DNA from 2 places in the Sulfurospirillum sp. E15m genome. Region 2 is predicted to be linked to the other one. Evidence: riboswitches for the same ligand, from Rfam matches in the RefSeq annotation. Region 2 holds a riboswitch; the other holds the start of a gene.
The links. Region 2 has a riboswitch for thiamine pyrophosphate ahead of thiD (bifunctional hydroxymethylpyrimidine kinase/phosphomethylpyrimidine kinase). Riboswitches for the same ligand answer to the same signal wherever they lie in the genome.
Positions count from the first base shown of each region.

Region 1: another riboswitch for thiamine pyrophosphate. It lies ahead of thiC (phosphomethylpyrimidine synthase ThiC); the one in region 2 lies ahead of thiD (bifunctional hydroxymethylpyrimidine kinase/phosphomethylpyrimidine kinase).

Region 1 covers NZ_JCAHZS010000001.1:505,608-513,382, reverse strand. Annotated here, with positions in the region: gene uvrA (excinuclease ABC subunit UvrA) at 1-1,799, opposite strand, end outside; gene AC5SLP_RS02645 (sulfite exporter TauE/SafE family protein) at 1,806-2,543, opposite strand; TPP riboswitch at 2,765-2,878, shown strand; gene thiC (phosphomethylpyrimidine synthase ThiC) at 2,878-4,746, shown strand; gene AC5SLP_RS02635 (hypothetical protein) at 4,784-5,167, opposite strand; gene AC5SLP_RS02630 (HugZ family pyridoxamine 5'-phosphate oxidase) at 5,380-5,862, opposite strand; gene AC5SLP_RS02625 (AEC family transporter) at 6,059-6,985, shown strand; gene AC5SLP_RS02620 (hypothetical protein) at 6,982-7,275, opposite strand; gene AC5SLP_RS02615 (ArsC/Spx/MgsR family protein) at 7,260-7,685, opposite strand.
Region 2 covers NZ_JCAHZS010000002.1:112,699-120,473, forward strand. Annotated here, with positions in the region: gene AC5SLP_RS04695 (EAL domain-containing protein) at 1-1,858, shown strand, start outside; gene AC5SLP_RS04700 (helix-turn-helix domain-containing protein) at 1,855-2,121, opposite strand; gene AC5SLP_RS04705 (GGDEF domain-containing protein) at 2,223-2,831, shown strand; TPP riboswitch at 2,865-2,972, shown strand; gene thiD (bifunctional hydroxymethylpyrimidine kinase/phosphomethylpyrimidine kinase) at 3,040-3,843, shown strand; gene cytX (putative hydroxymethylpyrimidine transporter CytX) at 3,837-5,048, shown strand; gene thiM (hydroxyethylthiazole kinase) at 5,027-5,830, shown strand; gene AC5SLP_RS04725 (ferritin-like domain-containing protein) at 5,905-6,420, shown strand; gene zupT (zinc transporter ZupT) at 6,442-7,287, shown strand; gene AC5SLP_RS04735 (helix-turn-helix domain-containing protein) at 7,284-7,574, opposite strand.

The DNA of each region.
Region 1 (7,775 bases), on a different contig from region 2:
CTTTGTTCACGATTTTCTTTATAATTAATATCTTTTGTACCATTGATGTATTGCGCGGTTAGACTATTGCTTTTTAAAAGTTCTTCATTGGTACCTGCAAAAACGATTTCTCCACCGAATTTTCCAGCCCCTGGTCCAATATCTACGACAAAATCTGCTGTTTTAATGGTCTCTTTATCGTGTTCCACAACAATGACCGAATTACCTTTTTTTTGCAAGTTGCGCAAGGTTCGAATTAGTTTTAACGTATCTCTTTCATGCAATCCGATACTTGGCTCATCTAAAACATACATAACACCCGTTAAACCACTTCCGATTTGCGAAGCAATACGAATACGCTGTGCTTCACCACCGCTAATGGTTCGTGCGTCTCTTCCCAAACTGATGTACCCAAGTCCCACATCAAATAAGAAGAAAAGGCGCTCTTTAATCTCTTTTAAAATAGGCTCAGCGATCATCTTGTGCTGTGGTTTCATGGAAGCAAAATTTTTCTCATCTTGGAAAAATGCTAAACACTGATCAATCGGAAATTCAAGAATATCGGCGATGTTTTTCTTTGCCAAGCGAACCGCCAAACTCTCTTTTTTGAGACGGTATCCACCACAGGTGTCACACGTCTTTTCGCTCATATAATCGCCCAACTCTTTTTCATCTTTGAGCATATCGTAAGCGATTTTAATGACACCTTCCCATTTACGTGTGAGCTTATGTTTTTTCCAAAAGAAGGTTGCTTCTTCAACGCCGCCATGAAGGATAGAACGTTGCTGATACTCTTCAAGCTCTTCATAAGGGATACGCGTACTAATGCCTGCCGCTTCACAATACGCCGCTAAAAACTTGGCATAAAAACCTTTATTAAACCCGTAAAAAATACGAATAGCGCCCTCATCAATACTCACATTTTCATTGATGATTTTTTTCAAATCAAGCGTATAACGAATGCCAAGACCATCGCAGGTCGGACAAGCGCCTTTGGGTGAGTTAAATGAAAATGAGAGTGGTTCTAGCGGTTCAAAGCTGATTTTACAGTCAAAACATGCCAGATGCTCACTGTAATGAATATGCGATGTTGCAAGCCCTACTTCTTCAGCATTGGCGATATCAAGCTCTACTTCACCATAACTCTCTAACAATGCTTTTTCAATATCGGTTGCGATTCTGTCTCTGTTTTCTTCACGAATCACCACACGGTCAATAATGACTTTAATCGTATGTTTTTTTGTTTTTGAAAGCTCAATTTCTTCATCAAGGCGCACCATAACGCCATCCACCAAAGCTCTGACATAGCCTTTATGGCGTAAGGATTCAATCATGTCGGCAAAACTACCCTTTTTTTCTCGAACCAAAGGCGCTAAAATAGAAAGCTTTGTCTCTTCTGGAAGTTTTAACACTTGCTCAATGATATCGGCGACTGACATTTGCGAAATCTCTTTTCCACAAATATGGCAGTGCTGTTTTCCAACCCGTGCATATAAAAGACGCAGATAATCGTAAATCTCCGTAATCGTTCCAACGGTTGAGCGAGGATTTTTACTGGTCGTCTTTTGGTCAATCGCAATGGCAGGAGTCAAACCTTCTATCTTTTCGACATCAGGTTTTCCCACACGGTCCAAAAACTGTCTTGCGTATGAGGAGAGTGACTCGATATAACGGCGTTGTCCCTCGGCATAAAGCGTGTCAAACGCCAAGGTACTTTTACCGCTACCACTGAGTCCCGTAAAAACAACGAGCTTATTTTTAGGGATTTCTAAATTAATATTTTTAAGATTATTTTCTTTTGCACCATATATTTTTATCATAAAAGCCTAACTTTGAAAAATTTTATTAATGGTAAGCGCAAGTAACACACAGTATAAAATGAGCAAAAGTTTCTTTTGAACCTTTTTATCCACCGTGTGTGACTTTTTTACTCCAAAATAGACGCCAACCAATGAGCCGACGCCAACGATAAATCCATCCGTATAGTCCACTAACCCGTGTGCTGAAAGACTAATAAACCCTGAAATAGAACCAAATATCACAAAAAAGAGTGATGTTGAAACCGCCTGTTTAATCTCCCAATTTAAAAAGCCCACTAAAATAGGCGTGAGAAAAACGGCTCCACCTGTTCCAACGCTAATGGCAATCAACCCGATACCAAGTCCCACACAAAACAGTAAAATGCGTGAACGATTGGGTTCGGCTTTTGGTTCAATGGGGGCTGTAAAAAATTTATAAATAGACATCGCTAAAATGAGAGAAAAAATAATCAAAAGAGCAACACGCGGTAAAGCAGTGACAATCGCCCCGCTAAAAGATGCACCTGCTAATGCGCCAAGTCCCAAATAAAGACCATGCCCTAGCTCTAGCTTGCCATTTTTGTGATTAATGTATGAGCCAAAAAGTGAGCCCATAACCATTTGCATTACCGATATACCAATAGCAACTTTGATGTCGTAGCCTGCATAAATCAGTGCCGGAACTAAAACCGTTCCACCACCAATACCAAAAAAACCTGAACAAAATCCAACAATAATTCCAAACAGACCCAGTCCTAATAACATCGATGCCAACTTTGCGTTTTAAGATATTTCATTCTACTTTAACCCCTCTTAATAAACAATTTAAAAAATAAAGTGATACGGATATCGCTTTTACATATAAATGTTTTTACATGTAAATAAATGAAACGTATTCTAAAAAAATAATGCCTATTTTTGCATCAACTCTGTGGCTTAAGTCCGTTTTTTGATGGAGTAAGTATAATCACTTTCTAACTGTTTACTATTGTCTGTGGGGGTGCTGTAAAAAGCTGAGATTATACCCCAAGAAGTCATTAATGTGGCTTCACGAACCTGATCTGGGTAATGCCAGCGTAGGAAATAAGGAGATACACTTATGAGTAAAGTCCTCGATAATCTTGAAAAAATAGATTCATCTTACATTCAAAACTTCCCAAGTTCTCGTAAAATTTACATTCAAGGCTCAAGAGCTGACATTCAAGTACCAATGCGTGAAATAGAGCTTAGTCCCACCGCAAAAAGTGACGGCACCGTCGAAGAAAATCCGCCTTTGCATGTGTACGACACTTCAGGCGTTTACACCGACCCAAACGTCAAAATCGACCTTCATCAAGGGCTTAAACCCCTTCGTGCGAAATGGATAGAAGAGCGTGCCGATACCGAGCAGTTGAGTGATTTTAGTTCGGCATACTTTCACAAACGCTTTGAAGACGAAGAGCTTAAAACCCTTCGCTTCCCCAACCTTAAAAAACCACGCCGTGCGATGAAGGGCAAAAACATCACCCAAATGCACTACGCCCGCCAAGGCATCATCACGCCAGAGATGGAGTATGTCGCCATTCGTGAAAACTGCAATTTGGAAGTAGCGCGCCAAAACAAACTCTTAGGCGCTCAACACAAAGGGGAACATTTTGGTGCAAATCTTCCCGATGTTTATACCCCTGAATTTGTCCGCCAAGAGATTGCCGCAGGTCGCGCCGTTCTTCCTCTCAACGTGAACCATCCCGAAGCCGAGCCGATGATTATCGGGCGTAACTTCATGGTTAAAATTAACGCCAACATTGGCAACTCCGCAACCACCTCATCCATCGAGGAAGAGGTCGAAAAGATGCTTTGGTCTACGCGTTGGGGCGGCGATACGGTCATGGATCTTTCTACTGGCAAAAACATCCATGAAACAAGAGAATGGATACTTCGTAACTCCGCTGTGCCTATCGGTACGGTACCCATCTACCAAGCCTTAGAGAAAGTCAATGGCATCGCCGAAGACTTGACATGGGAAGTGTTCCGAGACACTTTAATCGAGCAAGCCGAGCAAGGTGTGGACTACTTCACTATTCACGCAGGCGTTCGCTTAGCATACGTACCTATGACCGCTAAACGTCTCACAGGCATCGTTTCTCGTGGCGGGTCTATTATGGCAAAATGGTGTTTGCATCATCATAAAGAGAACTTCCTCTACACCCATTTTGAAGAGATTTGTGACATTATGAAAGCGTACGATGTCGCCTTTTCGCTTGGGGATGGCTTACGCCCCGGTTCCCTTTACGATGCCAACGACGAAGCACAGTTTGCCGAGTTAGAGACCTTGGGAGAACTGACCAAAATTGCATGGAAGCACGATGTGCAAGTGATGATTGAAGGACCGGGACACGTGCCGATGCAAAAGATCAAAGAGAACATGACCAAAGAGTTAGAGGACTGTTTTGAAGCGCCTTTCTACACGCTTGGACCGCTCGTGACCGATGTCGCTCCTGGCTACGACCACATCACCTCAGCCATTGGTGCCGCACAAATCGGCTGGTACGGTACGGCGATGCTCTGCTACGTCACGCCAAAAGAGCACTTAGGCTTACCAAACAGAGAAGATGTCAAAGAAGGCATCATCGCCTACAAAATCGCCGCCCATGCCGCCGACCTTGCCAAAGGTTTCCCCGGTGCGCAAATCCGCGACAACGCTATGAGTAAAGCACGCTTTGAGTTTCGCTGGTACGACCAGTTCAACATCGGCTTCGACCCTGACCGAGCACGTGAATACCACGACAAAACCTTACCCGTCGAAAGTGCCAAAGTCGCCCACTTCTGCTCCATGTGCGGCCCAAAATTCTGCTCCATGAAAATCTCACAAGACGTGAGAGATTACGCCGCCAAAATCGGCACAGAAGATGTGAATGTTGCGTTAGAAAAGGGCATGGAAGAGCAAGCCGAACATTTTAAAGAGAGCGGCGGACAGATTTACATGTAAAGCATTTTAGCCCTTGTTTTTCAAGGGCTAAAGCTTATTAGAAATCGCCATCATCAATTTGTCCACAGTTCATACATCTATTACCATTCCAATGTGAAGAACTACCACAAGTTTGGCATCTCATTAAAGATGAAGTATCAAGATGCACATTGTACTTTTGATTTATTAAATTTGCTTCTCGTATTACACTTTTACTAATTTTAGAATTTTCGTCTAATATTTTTTGTGAATCTTGTTGTGGAGATACTAAAGATTCTAATAAATTATCTTTTTCTCCAATTTTTTGAATCAACAAGTTTGTAAACTTTTCTAATCCTTGATTACTTATTTTTGTATAGTGAGCAGTAACAAACCAGCTCACGAGTCCTCCCCCTACAATTCCAACAAATGTAAACAGTATTGTTGTCCATATTGCTTCCATCTAAAATCCTTATATGTCTTTTTCAGAGTATTATATAATTTAAGAAAAGCAGAGAAAAGGGCTAAACTTTTGACTTTTCTTCTGCCAATCACACTTCCAACTTAAGAAAATAGGGGTCAGGGTTAAACTTTTAACTTTTGTCCATTAGCCCTCTATTTTCTAAATTCAATTTTAGCTAAACAATCAGATAAAACGCTTTACATGTAAAAGCTTTACTTCACCCCGCGATGTGGGTTACTCTCGCCCCTAGCAATGAGTTCGTCCATATGTTCCCCGCCGATAAAATAGGCCTTACCAAAGCCAAAGGTTGCTTCGCCGTAAGTCGTCTGGAGCTCGTAGAGGTTGAAGTCAGTCATCTTTTTGAGGGTTTCGACCATCTTGGCATCAAACTTTTGCGCAAACAAGTCCAAGACCGTTTCAAAACGTTCACTTCCTCGTTCAATTTTTTGACTATCGCATTGCAAGGAGACACGTTTTCTTGCAAATAGATTCTCTGTTTTACTTTCGTCTTCTGCAAAAAAGAGAGATGCTTTAGGATTTCTTTGGATGTTTTTCGCATGGGTGGCAATGTCTGAGATATAGACGTAAAAACGGTGATTGTCATAGACGTAGGGTGCGTACGAGCTAAACGGATGGTTATTGGCATCGAGCGTACCGATGATAGCGGTTTGAATGTTTTGAATAAATGTTTTCATGACTCAACTCTTTTCTATTTTTTTGATGCGTAGTGAGAGCAAAGCTTCAAATGCTACGCTAAGGGTGAATTTTCTTTGGCAAAAAGCCTATGGCCTTTGTGCTTTAGACTTTTTATTGTAGCACGAAAGAGTAAACCTTTTGACGCTATTTTCGTTACAATACTCTTTCAAAACTTTTACATGTAAAGCTACATTCATGAATATTACGATTTCGATTCTCTCCATTTATGTTTTTATTCTCTTTGGATTTATCGCTAAAAAGATTTTCAAAGATGAGTTGCAAGAAAAAGGGCTGAGCATTCTCTCGGTCTATTTTTTACACCCTATTTTTTCGTTTTGGGGACTTTCCACCAAACACATCACGTTTGAGCTTTTACAAGTACCGCTGTATTACATTCTCATTTCTATCATCACGATTGGCATTGGTTACATTTTTTCCAAACTCTTTTTTACCGATGCAAAAGAGCGCTCCATCATGACCATTTGCGTCGCTCTTGGCAATACAGGCAACCTTGGCATCCCCGTAGGCATCGCGCTTTTTGGAGCAGACTCTATCATTTACACCAGTATGATTAGTGTAGCAAATACCTTTTTGACCTATACGCTGGGCGTCTTTTTTTACTCCAGTGGAACATCCAGTTTTAAAGCCTCCATCCTCAACATTTTCAGACTTCCCGTGATTTGGGCGGCAGGATTGGCGCTTGTGTTAAACATCTCAAACATCACGATTCATCCAGCGCTTTTTAAGTCTTTGGAGATGGGCGCTTATTGTATGATCGTCATTCAACTCATCGCGTTTGGCATGTACATGTACAACATTCGTCTGTGCATGCTCAACTTCAAACTGCTTTTACATGTAAATCTTGTGAAATTCATTGTAGCACCGCTCATTACGGTGTGGATTTTATTTTATTTTCTTCCCTTAGAGCCTATGGTTGCGGCGATATTATTTGTTGAACTCATCATGCCACTAGCACTTACCAATGTCAATGTCGCGGCAATTTATGACTGTAAGCCACTCGATGTTGCCACACTCATCTTCTTTACGTCGTTTTTGTTTATCCCTTATCTTATCTTGGTGAGTTATCTTTTAGGCTATTTTGGCATTGTGCAGGTTCATTAACGGTACAAATGCGTTATCTTCACATAGTCATAAAAGTCGCTGAGCAAAAGGTAGCGCATCCCGATGTCTTCAAAACGCTTGAGCATGACAACATCGCCTGCATTGTAGAGATTGGCACTCTCTAAAAACTCTTTGGGGTAGCGCTTTTTTTCAAAAGGATACTGCGCAAAACACTTCATAAAATTGGCAAATAAATTGTCGATGATGCGCTCTTTTGCAGGGCTTGGAGCATTTAAGTAGTCTTTGACTTTTTCAAACTCCCTGCAAATGTACTCTAAACATTGTTGCATGCATCACTGCTTAAACAGGCGTTGATATTGGAAGGCGTTGGCATGTTTACATGTAAAAGGGTGTTGAGCTTTTCGATGTCAAATCCGCAGAGTTTTACGGTGCCAATTTCGAGTAATGGGCGGCGAATTAAAAGTGGCTCTTGCACCATTTTTTCGATAAGACTCTCTTTCGTGTAATCTTCTAGTTTAAAACTGCCATCTTTAAGTTGTGGGGCGAAAGGATTGAGCATCTCTTTGGGGCTAAGTCCTTCAAAAAAAACTTCTAGCGTTGGTTTGTTCCATGGCGTATCTAAGAGACTTCGCACCTCAAAAGCAATTCCATGTTCACGCAAAAGTGTTTTTTGACGTGCATTGCCACTGCATCCTGTTTTCTCATAAAAGATGACCTTTGGGGTAGTAGTAAAAAACATCATGACTCCTTTGCTTTTCTCCTCCTATGCAATTGTCATGCCAAACTGAAGATAAATCAAAGCACATTACTTACATAAAGTAAAGTAATA
Region 2 (7,775 bases):
AGATGCATTAGAAAAATTTAAACAGAACGATGTTGATCTTGTCATTACAGATATCAATATGCCAAAAATGAATGGTTTGGAAATGACTGAAAAAATCCGCCATCTGAGTCCAAAAACACCCGTTCTTGTTCTTTCAGCTTACAATGAAACACACTATTTTATGGAATGCATACGTTTAGGTGTAGCAGGATATTTACTCAAGCCGATAGAAATAGGGCAGTTTATGGAGGTTTTAGGAAGTATTATCGAAAAAATACATCTTAAAGCCGAGCATGATAAATTACAAGATTTATTAACGCAATACTTAGAAGTTACCAATAAAAGTGCCATTGTTTCTAAAACAAACAAAGATGGCATTATTACTTATGTCAATGATGCTTTTTGTGCCATTTCAGGATTTGCCCGTAATGAAATTATTGGCAAAAATTACTCCATTATTCGCCATAAAGATATGCCAACAGAACTTTTCAAAGAGTTGTGGGAGACGATTACCCAAGGTGAGCTTTGGCAAGGAATCATTAAAAATCGTTGTAAAACTGGTAGCAGTTATTACACTAAGACAGCCATTAAGCCTATATTAAATAGTAAAGGTGAAATTGTAGAGTATATCGCGTTGCACAATGATATTACAGAAGTTATGAATCCAAAAAAACAGCTTTTTGATTACATTAGCAGTACCCCAGAAACCGTCATTGTTTTATTGAAAATTGAAGATTTTGCTACGGTTGAAGAATTTTATAGCAACGATTTGGTTGAGTTGTTGGAGCGAAAATTAGGAGAAAAGATATTTTACACTATTACCAAAGAGTGCCCTTTTGAAAAAATTTATGCCCTTGGCTTTGGTGAATATGCCTTGGCGCTTGATATCAATAAGTGTCCTTTGGATGCGGATGCATTAAAGCAGAAAGTCAAACATCTTCTAAAAGAAATTGAAGCAGATACCATTCATTTGAATGAAATTGAGTACAATGTTTCTCTCTTAGCAAGTTTGGCGTATGGTGGAAAAGAACCCTATCAAAGTGCTCATTTTGGTTTGAAAAAAGCGGAACGAAAAAAAATCAATTTTATTTTAGCCACCGATTTGATTTTGGAGATGCAAGCACAAGCACAGGTCAATATGGGCATTATTGTCGCCGTTAAAAAAGCACTCAGCGCATCAGGGATTATCTCTTACTTTCAGCCTATTGTCGATAATAAAACCCGAAAAATTGTCAAATTTGAATCTTTGGTTCGATTGGTGGATGATCATCTCAACCTCTGGTTTCCCTCAGACTTCTTGGAAATATCTAAAAAAGGACGTTACTATACACAAATTACGCAACGTGTTTTAGATAACTCTTTTAAAGCGTTGTATGAGACCAATGCCGGCATTAGCATTAATCTTTCTGCTGTGGATATAGAAGAAAATGTAACCCGCAGGAAGATAATGAGTCTTTTAGACATGCATAAAGAACATGCACACCGCATCACGTTTGAGTTGCTTGAAGATGCGAGTATTAAAGAGTTTGAAGTGATTAAGCAGTTTATTAAAGAGGTTAAGTCACGAGGCGTTTCCATTGCCATTGATGATTTTGGCAGTGGTTATTCGAATTTTGGAAGGCTTTTGGACTATGAACCGGATATTATTAAAATTGATGGTAGTTTAGTTAAAAATATTGCAAGTGATGACTACTCTATCTCTATTGTAAAAACCATTGTCAGCTTTGCCAATGAGCATCAAATTAAGACCATTGCGGAATTTGTAGAAAATGAAGTGATTTTTAATATTCTTACAACGTTAGGGGTGCATTATTCTCAAGGGTATTATTTTGGTAAACCTCTTTTATTGAAAGAGTATAACACCCAAGAGTTACTTTAATCGCTTAGGTGTGGCTGTCTGAAAAAATCACAGATATCTACATCTAATGCTATTGCAATTTTGTAGAGATGTTCAATATTGTAATGCTTGTTTTCCAATCCCGCTTCAATCTTTGCTATGGTACTCACAGATTTGTGCCCAATGGTAAGTGCCAAATCTAATTGTGTTACTTTTTTTATTTTACGAATACGTTGTACATTATACGCTATATGTCGATAGAAAGTTTGAATTTCTATCTCTGAAAACTCTTTATATGTTAGCATTGTATTCCCTATAGTGAAGTATGATTTAAGTTTATACTGGTTAGAATGAATTATAAATTCCCTATAGTGAATATTAAAAATAAAATTTTTGGCTAAAGTGTATGATTGATAGAGAAGTGCTATGGCTCGTTATCATTTTGCTATTGACGGTAACAACTGTAGTGATATATTTTTACTATAAAAACATTATAGGTAACCTTAAGTTACACAATAAGCAATTAAAATTGCTTAGCCAATACGATGACCTCACTCAAATTTACAATCGAAGACATTTTTTAGAAATTGTGCAAGCATGTTTTCAAGGAATGGATTGCGATCAAAAGTATTCTGCTATTATGATGATTGATATAGATTTCTTTAAAGAAATCAATGATTCGCATGGGCATATTTTGGGTGATGATGTCCTTCAGCATGTTGTCCAGTTTGTCCGCGGGCAATTAAGAGAAAGTGATATCTTTGCACGGTATGGCGGTGATGAGTTTATTGTCTTTTTTCCTGGCATTATGCAAAGAGATGTTTCTCATATAGCCCTGCGCATTCAAGAGCAACTTGCAAAATGTCAAACGTATGCCATCCCTATCACTTTGAGCATTGGAATATGCAGTTTTTGCAGATATACTTCACTGTATGAGATGATTGAGTATGCAGATAAAGCACTGTATGTCGCAAAAAATAATGGGCGCAATCGAATCGAATTTCACCAATCTTGAAAAAAGTTTCAAATCTGTGTAAAATGATTTGAAAATTAGTGCTAGGAGCGCTGGTAAACCAGCTGAGATAAAGAATAGTGATTCTTTGATCCTTGACCTGATCTGGGTAGTGCCAGCGTAGGAAAGCCAATCTGTCTTCAAAAACACATCTCTTCTTTCCTTCCAACACTTCCTTTTATTTTTACATGTAAATCCTTGAGGAAGTTCCATGAAACATTGTTTAACCATTGCAGGCTCCGATAGTTGCGGGGGCGCAGGTATCCAAGCAGACCTGAAAGCGTTTAGTGCCAATGGCACGTACGGAATGAGTGTTATTACTGCTATTACAGCTCAAAATACACAAGGTGTCTTTGATGTGCAAGATGTTACACCCTCTGTGATTGCGCATCAAATTGAAGCAATTTTTGATGATATTCGTGTTGATGCCATCAAAATTGGAATGGTTTCTCGCCCAGAAACGATAACCATCATTGCTCAAACACTTAAAAAATATTCATTGCCTCCTTTGGTCATTGACCCTGTGATGATTTCTAAAAGTGGCTATGCGCTTTTGCAACCTGAGGCACAAAAGAGTTTAATTGAACTGCTTTTACCGATGGCAACACTTATCACCCCCAATCTTCCCGAAGCAGAAGTCATCGTGGGCTATAAAATTGATACGATAGAGCTGATGCAAAAAGCGGCTCGTGATTTGCACCAATTAGGTTGTCAATGTGTCCTCGTTAAAGGAGGGCATTTGGCTGATGATGCAACCGATGTTTTATTTGATGGTTCCTCCTTTCATTTCTTTCATTCGAAACGATTGGATACAATCAATACCCATGGAACAGGGTGCACACTCTCTTCGACCATTGCCGCCAATCTTGCCAAAGGCATGCCCATTAAAGAAGCAGTAGAAGCGGCTAAAGCCTATATAACACTGGCTATTGAACATGGTTTTGTGCTCGGAAAAGGTGTTGGTCCTGTACATCATTTTTACGAACTTTATACTAAAGCAGGTTTATCATGTTAGAAGAAAAAACATACCTGAGTAGTTTTGGGTTATTTGCTCTGTGGTTTGGTGCTGCGATCTCTTTAGCAGAAATTTTTACAGGTGGGCTCTTAGCGCCTCTTGGTTTTGAAGAAGGTTTAAAAGCGATTCTTCTTGGGCATCTTATTGGTGGATTTATTTTGATTTTAGGCGGTGTCATTGGCGCAAAAAGTAAACTTCCTGCCATTATGTCCACGCGTATTTCGTTTGGGCGTTACGGCTCTTACCTTTTTTCTCTGCTTAATGTTTTACAACTTATAGGCTGGACTGCCGTGATGATTATCTCAGGTGGGCGCGCTGCGAATGAACTCAGTATCGATTTGTTTGGGGTGGATAATATCCACCTATGGGCAATCGCAATTGGTTTGTTTATCGCTCTGTGGATTTGGCTTGGTAAACAAGGGTTTCAAAAGCTCAATGTCATTGCCGTTATCTTGCTGTTTGCCTTAACTTTAGTGTTATGCAGTGTCGTTTTTCAAGAGGGCACTTTTTTACATGTAAAACCCACAGAAGCCATGAGTTTTGGTGCTGCTTTGGAACTTAGTATCATTATGCCGCTTTCATGGTTACCGCTCATTGCTGATTATACGCGTTTTGCTAAACATCAAAAAGGTGGCTTAGTCGGTAGCTTTATGGGCTATTTTATCGGTAGTTCATTAATGTATGCTATCGGTCTGGCGATTGCACTCTATGCCAAAGATGCCAGTGTTGGTAGCATGATGATGACGCTTCATCTAGGTTTTTTTGCATTAGCCATTGTTCTACTCTCCACCATTACGACAACATTTTTGGATGCGTACTCCGCGGGAGTGACATTGACCAATATTTTCCCTGCGATGAATGAGCGAAAGATAGCGTTTGTGATGGCTCTCATTGGACTTATCGTGGCACTCTTGACACCGATTGAAGCGTATGAGGACTTTTTATATGCCATCGGGTCTGTGTTTGGGCCTTTGTATGCCATTGTTTTGAGTGATTATTTTCTCTTTAAAAAAATACAGATTGAGCCTTCTTTGGCTTTGCATATCGGCTCATTCATCATTTGGGGAGTGGGCGTAGGGCTTTATTATGAGTTTATTACCTTTGATTTAGCGCTCGGCTCAACGCTTCCAACAATGCTGTGTACCAGTATTTTATTTATTATTACGAAAAAAGGAGTTGCTTCATGGAAATGGTTGAAGAACTAAAAAAAGTTTTTGAAGCTTTAACTTCTAAACGAGCGTTAATTCACCATATTACTAATTATGTGACGGTTAATGATTGTGCCAATGTTGTTTTAGCTATTGGTGCATCGCCCATAATGGCAGATGAAATAACAGAAGTTGAAGAGATGGTTGGCATTTGCGATGCGTTGGTATTGAATATTGGAACGGCGAATGAACGAACCATCGCATCTATGTTAAAGGCGGGTGTAAAAGCCAATGAGAAAGGCATTCCTGTTGTACTTGATCCTGTCGGTGTTGGTGCGACGACATTTCGACGAAAAAGTGTTGAGCAACTGATGGAAGCTATCTCGTTTAGTGTTATCAGAGGCAATATGGCAGAAATAAAAACGATTGCCGGACTAGAAGCTAAGAGTTCAGGGGTGGATTCTCTTGAAGCCGAAAATGACGGCAGTAAAATAGCTATTGCATTAGCAAAAAAGATGTCGTGCGTGATTGCCATTACGGGAAAAACTGATATTGTTAGTGATGGAAAACGCTGTTTTGAATTAAACAATGGTGTTAGCGCCTTAACTAGCGTGACAGGAACAGGCTGCATGAGTACGTCATTGATTGGAAGTTTTTTAGGTGCATCACGCAATGCTCTGCCTAGTGCCATAGCAGGTATTTCAACGATGGCGATTGCTGGAGAATTGGCTGATAAAAAGCAGGGCATGGGGAGCTTTCATCAAGGGCTTATCGATGTGATTAGCCATATAAGAAGTGATGTATTGTTCAAAACTTTATCAATGAAAGAGTTTAAGTAATAAAAATTACTATTTAATATATTTTTTAGTTTTACTACTGTAAGATGATTCTATCTTAAATGAAGGAGTCAATCATGGCAAGAGTTGGTAAGTCCATTATCAAAGGAATAGAAGTTCAAGAGGTTGTTAATAAACTCAATCGCGCTTATGCAGATGAATGGTTGGCGTATTATCAATACTTTATTGAGGCTAAAGTCATTAAAGGGCTTATGAAAGATGCCGCTATTACGGAGCTTACGCAACACGCCGCGGATGAATTGCGCCACGCAACAATGGTTGCTGATCGTATTATTCAATTAGGTGGAGTTCCACTATTGCATCCTGATGAATGGCTAAAAAAATCGCATTGTGGCTATGATGCTCCAAAAGATTTTGATGTCGTTGCCATATTAAACGATGCTATCAAAGGAGAACAATGTGCCATTGCAACGTATTCGCATATCGTTGATATGACACGAGATAAAGATATCGTTACGTATGATATGGTATCCCAAATTTTAGCGGATGAAGTCGAGCATGAAGAGGATTTACAATCGCTTCATGATGACATTAGTGAATTTTTACAAGAAATCAAAAAATCACTTCTATAATTCAATAAAGGAGCGGGTATGCTGCATGTCACCTTCGAGCAATTTTTACCTGCATTTCTCCTCACGCTTTTAGCTGGTTTAAGCACCGGTATCGGTGCTTTACTGGCCTTTTTTTCTAAAGCAAAAAGCCATACATTTTTATCTATCGGACTTGGGTTTTCAGCAGGAGTGATGGTTTATGTCTCCTTTGTTGAAATTCTTCAAAAGTCTAAAATGGCTTTTAGCACTATCTATCATAACGCTATTCTTGGTGAATCCTTAGCATTGCTCTCTTTTTTCGCAGGTATTGGTATCAGTGCGCTGATAGACCGTCTCATTCCAGAAGATGTGAATCCTCATGAACCAAAAAGTAACCAAGAACTCAGCGTATTAAAAAGTTCTAGCACTTCTTCACGTCATATGCATGATGCGGCTTTAAAACGAACGGGTATTTTTACAGCCTTAGCCATTGGTATTCACAATTTCCCTGAAGGCTTCGCAACCTTTATCGCTTCGCTCGAAAATGTACATATTGGCATGAGTATCGCTCTTGCAATTGCGATTCATAATATTCCAGAAGGTATGGCGGTTTCTTTACCGATATACCATGCAACGGGAAACCGAAAAAGTGCTTTTTGGTATGCCTTTATATCGGGTCTTGCCGAACCTATTGGAGCAATTATCGGGTTTTTTATTTTACTGCCATTAATGGGACAGCTCACACTTGGTATTACGTTTGGCATTGTTGCAGGTATTATGGTGTATATCTCTTTTGATGAGCTTCTACCTTCTGCTAGGGTTTATGGCAATGCACATACCACGATTTTGGGCATTGTTCTAGGTATGTTTGTTATGGCAGTGAGTTTGGTTGCGTTCAAATTGATTTAATGATTTATGTCAAAAAACTCCTTGATTTCCACTTGTAAAGCCATAGCAATTTTATAAAGATGTTCCAGTGAAAACTTGATGTTTCCATACCCAGCTTCAGCACCCGCTATTAATGATGTTGATTTAAATCCTATAAGATATGAAAGCTCTAATTGACTAAGTCCTTTTTGCTTGCGTATTTGCTGTACTTTTTGCCCAACTTTTTGATAAAAAAGTTTTATATCTTTTTCATTGAATTCGAGTACGGGTATATTTATATTATTATTCTTTTTTTGTTGTTTCAACATATCTGGACTCTATTATGCTAGATTTGTACGTAAGGAAAGTCTAGTATTCTATGCATTTCATTACAATCTATTATCATAGAGTAAAAATACCATTAATTTGCCTATAATTTTATGATTGCTTAATTCTATATGATGTACTCTACTATAATAGATTTTTTATTTATCATATGAGATACTATATATTTCATTAAATATGGTTCA